Regions from separate parts of the Frankia sp. KB5 genome, predicted to be linked through region 2. Evidence: predicted binding sites of a transcription regulator. Region 2 holds the regulator's gene; the other holds the start of a gene.

Region 1 (4,368 bases), on a different contig from region 2:
CACGTACAGCGTGTCGGTGAACCCCGTGCGGACGCGATGCGCGATGTGCACGGCCAGGGCGGTCTTGCCGGCGCCGGCCTTACCCGCGAACGCCGCCACCACGGTTCCCCGTGACAGCCCGACCGGATCGGTCAGCATGGCGTGCACCTGGGCCTGGATCGTGTCGCGCCCGGTGTATTCGCGGATGTCCGGGGGCAGCTGGTACCCCCCCTGGCTCGTGGGCGCCACGGAGACCCGCCGGTCGAGCGAGCGGGGCGGGGTCCAGGCCAGGCTGGACGCGCCGCGCAGCACGTCCTCCTGCAGCTGCTGCAACATCGCGGAGTCCAGCCCCAGGTCGTGCAGCGCCTCCAGGCCCTCCCGGCAGGCCCGGGCCGCGTCCTCGATCCGACCGTCCCGGTAGAAGGCGAGAACCAGCTCTCGGCGCAGCCCGTCGTCGTGGGGGTGCCGTGTCACCAGCACGCGCAGATCCCCGATGACCTCGCGATGACGACCCAGAGAGAGATCGGCGGCGATCCGGGTCTTGGCGATGTCGAGCTGGAGTTCGTCGAGGGCGTCCACGTAGGCCCGGGTGAACGGGTAGTCGATCAGGTCGACCAGCGGCGGTCCCCGCCAGAGGGCCTGGGCCTCCTGCAACGGGGCGATCGCGCTCACCGGGTCACCGTCATCCACCGCGCGCCGGCCCTGTTCCAGCAGCCGACGGGCCTGCTCGGAGTCGATCTGCTCCGGGCGCACGTCAAGGACGTACCCGGTCCCCTTGCGCAACAGCACCTCGGAACCGGTCTCCAGCCGCCGCCGCAGCTCGCTGACATGGGTGCGCAATGTGGCCAGCGCCTTCTCCGGCGGTGGGTCCCCCCAGATCACCTCCAGCAGCCGGTGACCGGGCACCACCTGACCGGCTTCCAGCAGCAACGCGGCCATCAGCACCTTGCGCTGGGTGCCGCCGAGCACGATGGGTGCTCCCCCGGCAGTGATCTCCAACGGGCCGAGGATGGCGAACTGCAGGCTGTCGCGGTCAGGCATCTGGTCCTCTCGTACGACCCCCGGTGATGTCTGTATTACCGCAGCGTGCGCCGGGAGGGGACATGGCGGCAACTACCGATCTGGAACGGCCCCCTGTCGTTTCCGCGTCAGGCCTGCTCCGGCGCCCGGTGTCCGGTGCGACGCGGGTGGCGGTCCGACTCCGTGGGGTGTCGTGTGACYCGATCGCGGAATCCAGGTGTTCCGATCAACACATTCTCAATGGTTCTGGTGATTGTGCGTGCAGTGGGTGTTGATCGCTTGGAGGTGCACTGAGTCCACGAAATCGAGGCGGCAGACGGCCGGGAGACGGCCGGCGAGGCGGAGGGGGTTGGGAACATGGCGATCACGGTGCCCAGGAGCCTGGCGAGGCGGCCCGCGTCGGCGGCGGGCCCGGCGGTGACCCCGGCGGTGACCCCGGCGGTGACCCGGACCCGGACACCGCGGACGACGGCCGGGGCGGACCTTCTCCCGCGGCGGGCCGGCGGACTGCCGCACGAGCTGATCTTCCGGATCGAGTCGGTATCCCGGCACGCCTCGGTCCGGCACGTGCACGTCGAGACCGACGAGGGCGCGGTGCTGGCCGACTGGTGGTCGCGGGGCCGGGTCGAGCTGATGGCGGCCGGCCGGCCGTTCGTGCTGGAGACCGACCTCGACGGTTTCGGGATCCGTCTGGTCGAACCCATGGGACGGGTGCCCCTGGCCGCCTTCGAGCCAGGCCGCCACGGGGGCTGGGTGCGCCTGTCGGACGGTGYCACGCTGCGTTGGCTCAGGCCGACCCGCGGCGAGTTCGCCAGCGGGCTCGTGGGTCACCGTGATGTGAACATCATCCGGTTTGCGCTGGACGGAACGGCGCTTGTCGTGGCCGATCCGGATGCGCTCGACCCGAGGGTCACCCGGGTGGCCCGGACGACAGGTGCGGATTCGGGACATGTCTGTCGGGGGAAAGTCGCGGACCCGCGGCTGGGATGGGTTCCCGACGTGGTGGCCCTGCTCGTCCTCGGCTGGTTTCTTCGGGTGGTCGAGTCCGAGGTCGCCGGATCTSCTCGATCGCGTGTTCGATACCTCGATGCTTGACGGGCGGCGCTGGCGAGGGTTCACTACTTCGTGATCGAACCTATGTTCGAGACTCGGGAGGTGTTGTGACCACCGTGACCAGTCGGCCGATCAGTGGCTCGGACAGTGGCTCGGACCCGGCGGGAGGAGCGGCCCGCGGTAAGGGTGCGTTTGGCGGCCCCGGTGGATCCACCGGGCCGCACGGTGGATCCACCGGGCCGGTTGGACGGACCCTGGTGCCGGCGGCGGGGTTGCCTCGCCGCTCCCGCGACGATCTGTTGGTCGCCGCCCGGCGCGGTCTCGGTGAGGCCGAGTGCGCCCAGACGGCCGGGGAGCGCTACGCCCTCGCCCACCTCGCGGCGCTGCGGGCGGCGGCCGCTGTCCTGGCGGACCGGGCCCGGCCCCGTCCCGGTCGTCGCGGTCGGCCCGTGAGTGCCTGGTGCCTGCTTGTCCGGGTGGCCCCCGAGCTCGCGGAGTGGGCGGAGTTCTTCGCGGCGGGGGCCGCCCGGCGATCGGCGGCCGAGGCCGGGCTGAAGGTAGTGACCAGGCGGGAGGCCGATGATCTGATCCGTCAGGTCGATCTGTTCGTCGGGGTTGTCGAGGGCGTACTGGGCCTCCCGTCCCAACCGATGATCGCCGGCACCGGTCCGGTCGGGCCTGGGGAGGTCACGATGGTCATGTCGCCGGGCCGAGGGCAGGCTGACCGTGGTCGGCCCGGCGGCGCCCCGGGTGGGTGACGAGCGGTTGCGTTTACGGTGAGCATCGGTCACTATCGGTTACCTTCCGAGGGGTAGTGGTTGGCGGAGCAGGAGATCATCGATGGTCCTCACCGGTTCTGAGCATCGGCACCGCGGCGCGCATCGGGCCGTGCCGTCCGCCGTTGCGCGTCGCAACATCTGGGTACTGCGGGTCGTAGGGCTGTCGGCTGGCGGGCTGGTCGTCGGGGTCGCCATAGGCCTCACCGTGGGTCGGTGACGCGCCTGGTCCTCCGGCGTGGGCGAGCGGGCTGACGGCGGCGCCGACGATGCCGGCGTGAGGAGGCGCGACGCGCATGACCAGCCATGTCACCGGCGCGGATCTGCGGCAGGCCGCGATCTGGCACGGCCTGCGGACGGTCCTGCCCGGATCGGCAGCGGGGGTTCCGGCCTGGTCGGTGGCCCCGACGGCCACAGCCATCCCGCCGATCATCGTTGACGCGGGCGGTGGGAGTGGTGGCTTCGCCGTACCCCTGGCGGTCGAGGGCTACCTGGTGATCGTCGTGGACCCGTCGCCGGACGCCCTGGCAGCGTTGCGCCGTCGCGCCGACGAACGGGGCGTCGCCGACCGGGTCACGGCCGAGCAGGGCGATCTGGCCGACCTGACCGGCATCGTCGGAGCCGAGACCGCCGATTTGTTGCTGTGCCACTCCGTCCTCGACGTCGTTGACGATCCCGAGGCCGCGCTGGCGGGGGCCCTGCGGGTGCTGCGCCCGGGAGGCGTTCTCAGCCTCGTCGTCGCGGGCCGGGCTGCCACGGTGCTCGCCCGCGCCCTGGCGGGTCGCTTCGAGCAGGCGCAGGCCGTGCTGACCGGCCAGGGCGCCGGGGCGCCCCGGACGCCCGCCGGGTTCACCACCGCCGAGATCGTCGCGCTGGTGAACGCGGCGGGCGCGGACGTCGTCGACGTCCACGGGGTGCGCGTGTTCGCCGACCTGGTCCCCGGGGCGCGGGTCGACTCCGATCCCTTCACCGCGCAGCGGCTGCTGCGCCTGGAACTGGCCGCGGCCGCCCTGGAGCCGTTCCGTGACCTCGCGGCACAGCTGCACGTGCTTGCCCGCCGTCGTGCCGCTGGTACCGCTCGCGAAGCCGGCGCCGCCGGGTTCCCGTGACCGTGGATTTCCCGGTATGAAAGACCCCAGTTCGGGCACGGACCAGGTGACGGGAATCGCTCGGTTCCAACCAGCATGACAGGTTGCCTACCGCACCCGCCCGCACATGCCTATCCTTGGTTATCAGGTTCCGTCCGCCGGGCCTACAGGTCGTGGGAGGAGCGTCGATGCCGCTCTCGGAGAACGAGCAGCGCCTGCTGGAGCAGATCGAGCGCGCTCTCGTACAGGACGATCCAAAGTTTGCCAGTACCGTGCGTTCGACGGACCCCCGTACCTATCTGCTGCGCCGGGTGCGCCGCAGCGCGGTCGTCTTCGTCCTCGGTCTGGCCGTCCTGGTCGTCGGTGTGGTACTCAACCGGGTACCGCTGACGGTGATCCTCGGCATCCTCGGTTTCCTCATGATGTTGTTCGCCGCGCTGCGCGGTGCGGCA
Region 2 (4,368 bases):
TCGCGCCGCGTTGCGGCGGGTTCCCGGTCTCGCCACCGAGCTCGACGACGTCACCGAGGTCGAGTACCGGCAGCTGCGGCTGGAGCGTGTCGTCCTCATCGGCGTATGGACGTCGGGTTCCCCGCGGTCGGCCGAGAGCTCCATGGCGGAGCTCGCGGCGCTCGCCACGACCGCCGGTTCGGTGGTGCTCGACGCGCTCGTGCAGCGTCGCGACCGGCCGGATGCCGCGACTTACGTCGGTTCGGGCAAGGCCCGCGAGCTCGCCGAGGTCGTCGCGGCGACCGGCGCGGACACGGTGGTCTGCGATGGCGAGCTCACCCCGGGTCAGCTGCGGCAGCTGGAGGAGGTCGTCAAAGTAAAGGTCATCGACCGGACGGCCCTCATCCTGGACATCTTCGCCCAGCACGCGACCTCTCGCGAGGGCAAGGCCCAGGTCGAGCTCGCGCAGTTGCAGTACATGCTGCCCCGGCTGCGTGGGTGGGGTGAGTCGATGTCGCGGGCCGCGGCCAGTGGCGGCGGCCGGGCGCCCATCGGTACCCGTGGTCCCGGTGAGACGAAGATCGAGACCGATCGTCGGCGGCTGCGGGCCAGGATGGCGCGGTTGCGCCGCGAGCTCGCCGCGATGACGACCGTGCGGGAGACCAAGCGTTCCGCCCGGCGGCGGGGTGAGGTCCCCAGCGTGGCGATCGCCGGTTACACCAACGCCGGTAAGTCGTCGCTGCTCAACCGGCTGACCGGCGCGGGTGTCCTGGTCGAGGACGCGCTGTTCGCCACCCTTGATCCGACCGTGCGGCGGGCGACCCTGCCGGACGGCCGGGCCTTCACCCTGACCGACACCGTCGGATTCGTCCGGCATCTGCCGCATCAGATCGTCGAGGCGTTCCGCTCGACGCTGGAAGAGGTCGCCGATGCCGATCTCATCCTGCACGTTGTGGACGGATCATCGCCGGAGCCGGCCGCGCAGATCTCCGCCGTGCGCGAGGTTCTCAACGACATCGACGCGGGCGGCGTTCCCGAGCTGATCGTCGTCAACAAGGTGGACGCCGTGGAGCCGACGGTCGTCGCGGGGTTGCGCCAGCTCGCCCCGGACGCCGTGTTCGTCTCGGCACGCACGGGCGAGGGGCTGGCCGCGCTGGTCGACGCGCTCTGTGCCCGGGTGCCGCATCCCGACGTGGAGATGCGCGTGCTCGTGCCCTACACCCGGGGCGACTTGGTCTCCCGGGTGCACGCGAACGGCGAGGTGCTCACGATGGAGCACACCGAGACCGGTACCCGGCTGTCCGCCCGGGTTTCCTCGGGACTCGCGGCGGAGCTGCACGCCTACCGGGCCTGAGCCCAGGAGYGATCAGACGCGAGGCAACCCGGCCGGCCGCCCGCCGGGCGGCCGGCCGATCCACATCAAACCCTGCGGAGCACAGCCACGATCCGGCCGAGGATGGTCGCATCCTCACCGGGGATGTCGGCGAAGGCCGAGTTCTCCGGATGTAGCCAGATCTTGCCGTCCCGAACCCGCAGACGCTTGACCGTCGCCTCCCCGTCGATCATTGCGGCGACGATCTCCCCGTTGTCCGCGACCGGCTGCTGGCGGACGACCACCCAGTCACCGTCGCAGATCGCCGCGTTGATCATCGAGTCGCCGACGACCCGGAGCAGGAACAGAGTGCCCTCGCCGACGATCTCCCTGGGTAGCGGGAAGACGTCCTCGACCGCCTGCTCGGCCAGGATCGGGCCACCGGCGGCGATCCGGCCCAGCACCGGCACGTAGGCCGCGTCCGACTTGCTTCCTTCGGTGGTGCCCGGCGCCGCCTCACCGACGATGGGAATCGTGCCCGCCACCGTCGTCGCGCCCGCGCCCACATCCGCGCGTTGCCGGGGGTGCTCGACGGTCAGCACCTCCATCGCTCTCGGGCGGTTCGGGTCCCGCCGCAGGTAGCCCTTCTCCTCGAGCACCTTGAGCTGGTGAGCCACACTACTGGTGCTGGTGAGGCCGACCGCCTCACCGATCTCCCGCACGCTGGGCGGATATCCGCGCCGCTCCACCGCGGCCCGGATGACCTCCAGCACCCTGCGCTGCCGGGGGGTCAGGCCCGCGTCCGTGGGGCCTTCGGGAAAGGCTCGCACGTTGCCGCGGGTTCCGCCCCGGCGCGTACCCCTGCCTTGGCTAGTCATCGCTTACCGCTCTCCTCGTCGCGTTTTTCTTCCGCCGTGCGGCCACCGGCCGGCCGGCGACCGCACGGCGGACCGTCCCGCTCCGGAAGCGGTCACCCACCGACTCGCCGCCGTCCGTGACCGGGGGAAACCGCCCGGTTCACACCCGACCGACTCGACGGTAACCGGCGGGTCGCAGAATCTCAAACGTCTGTTCGAGCGTGTCCCTGGCGGTTTCCGGTTCCCGATGCGACAATCGACCACGCGTTCGATCGAACGAAGGTTCGATCTTCGGTGTTCGGTGTCGTCGGAACGGGAGGGTGCCGTGGGATCCGCACACAGGGCGCGGGTCGTCGACCTGTCGATGGCCAGGGACCGGGTGGGTCATCGGCCGCCGGGTCGCCCGCCCGCACCCCCGCCGGGTCGCCCGCCCGCACCCCCGCCGCTCCGGCTGACCCGGCGGGGTCGGGTGGTGGTGGTATCGATCGTCGTGGCGGTCGTCGTGGYGGTAGCAATCATGATCATGCCTGGGGTGTCGATTGCCGGGCCGGATACCGCGGAGGCGCCGCGGCACCATCTGGTCATGCCGGGGGAGACGCTGTGGGAGGTGGCAGTGGCGCTCGACGAGAGCGCCGACACCCGGGTCATGGTGGACCGGCTGATGCGGCTGAACCACCTGCGGTCACCACTGATCGCCCCGGGCCAGTCGTTACTCCTTCCCTGACGCCCGGCTTCCCGGGTCCACGAGTGTCTCGGCGCAGGGTTCTCGCGCACCGTCGTCTTTCGTCCACGTGCGGTGCCACGTGCGATGCGGACCACACGGACCATACGGGGGTGCTGTCCTCATCTCTGGGGCCGTGCGCTACCTTGGACACAACATCTGGTGCTTACCGGGGTGTAAGTCATCCACAGGTTGTTCCACAGGTCTTCCGCGGGGAGCTGGCGGTCCATCCACAAGGTGGTCTGTCCGGCGTGGATGCCGGGTCCTCAACGGTGTCCCTCATCCCCGGTCCGGGGCGGTCGGCTCCGGCGCGGGCGAAGGAGGCGTAGCGCGTGCGGTGCCCGTTCTGCCGGCATCCGGACAGTCGCGTCGTTGACAGTCGGGAGGCCGAGGAGGGTTCGGCGATCCGCCGCAGGCGGTCCTGCCTGTCCTGCGGTCGCCGGTTCACTACGATGGAGGAGGCGTCCCTTCAGGTTCGCAAGCGCAGTGGGGCGGCCGAGCCGTTCAGCCGGGCCAAGGTCATCGCCGGTGTCCGCAAGGCCTGCCAGGGCCGGCCGGTGCGGGATGATGATCTCGCGCTTCTGGCGCAGCGGGTAGAGGACGCCGTCCGCTCGTCGGGGTCGGCGGAGGTRCCCGCGGAGGCGATCGGCCGGGCGATCCTCGGTCCGCTCCGTGAGCTCGACGAGGTGGCTTATCTCCGCTTCGCCTCGGTGTACCTGGCCTTCGAGTCGTTGACTGACTTCGAGTCCGCGATCGCCGCGTTGCGCTCCGAGGCCGCCGGACCTCCCACCACGCGGGATGGACCAGCACGACCGGTCCCGCGTGGCGCCGTCGATGTCTCGCCGGTGATCGGCACCCAGCAGGTGCATAGCAGGTAGGGCCGGGACCGCTCGACCGAAAGCGTCATACATCGCCCTGGCTCGCCGTGCCGGCCCGGTCCCGCCGGCGACGGGTGACATCCCGCGTCGCGGCCGTGCGAGGACCGCGGACCTCCCGGACGGCACGCATGCGGCCCGGCTCGACCTGGCTGGTGCCGTTCGCCGTGCRTGTGTTTGCCGTGCGCGTGCTCGTCCCCGCGGGCACCGCCGTGCGTCGAGGTCCGGCCCCGCACCGTCCCGACGTCCACTGGCTGCGGCCTGGGGCGGGGATGCCCACAACACATTGTTGAAGGTTGAAGCTGACGAGTGAAGACGAGGAGCGTCATGACCGACAGCCGCGGCACGAAGCCGAGCAGGTCAGCGGCGAAAGCGAGTGGGTTGAAGATCCAGCGGTCACGTACCACCGCCGGCGTCCACCCGTACGACGAGGTCACCTGGGAGTCCCGGGACGTCGTCATGACCAACTGGCGGGACGGCTCGGTCAACTTCGAGCAGCGGGGAGTGGAATTCCCGCAGTTCTGGTCGGTGAACGCCTCCAACATCGTTACCAGCAAGTACTTCCGTGGGGCGCCCGGCACGCCGGGGCGGGAGTGGTCGCTGCGGCAGTTGATCGATCGGGTC

The links. Region 2 encodes LexA, which represses DNA repair genes until DNA is damaged. Its sites were predicted from a motif close to CGAACNNNNGTTCG; they were not measured.
Region 1: the regulator LexA is predicted to act here: its motif matches at 2,130-2,143, upstream of KBI5_RS00700 (SAV_6107 family HEPN domain-containing protein).

The regions. Positions count from the first base shown of each region.
Region 1 covers NZ_MRUJ01000003.1:23,518-27,885, reverse strand. Annotated here, with positions in the region: gene KBI5_RS00710 (BTAD domain-containing putative transcriptional regulator) at 1-1,020, opposite strand, end outside; gene KBI5_RS00705 (hypothetical protein) at 1,357-2,094, shown strand; gene KBI5_RS00700 (SAV_6107 family HEPN domain-containing protein) at 2,310-2,810, shown strand; gene KBI5_RS26050 (hypothetical protein) at 2,887-3,126, opposite strand; gene KBI5_RS00690 (methyltransferase domain-containing protein) at 3,125-3,937, shown strand; gene KBI5_RS00685 (DUF3040 domain-containing protein) at 4,105-4,368, shown strand, end outside.
Region 2 covers NZ_MRUJ01000107.1:15,133-19,500, reverse strand. Annotated here, with positions in the region: gene hflX (GTPase HflX) at 1-1,333, shown strand, start outside; gene lexA (transcriptional repressor LexA) at 1,399-2,169, opposite strand; gene KBI5_RS11990 (LysM peptidoglycan-binding domain-containing protein) at 2,474-2,872, shown strand; gene nrdR (transcriptional regulator NrdR) at 3,202-3,747, shown strand; gene KBI5_RS11980 (vitamin B12-dependent ribonucleotide reductase) at 4,072-4,368, shown strand, end outside.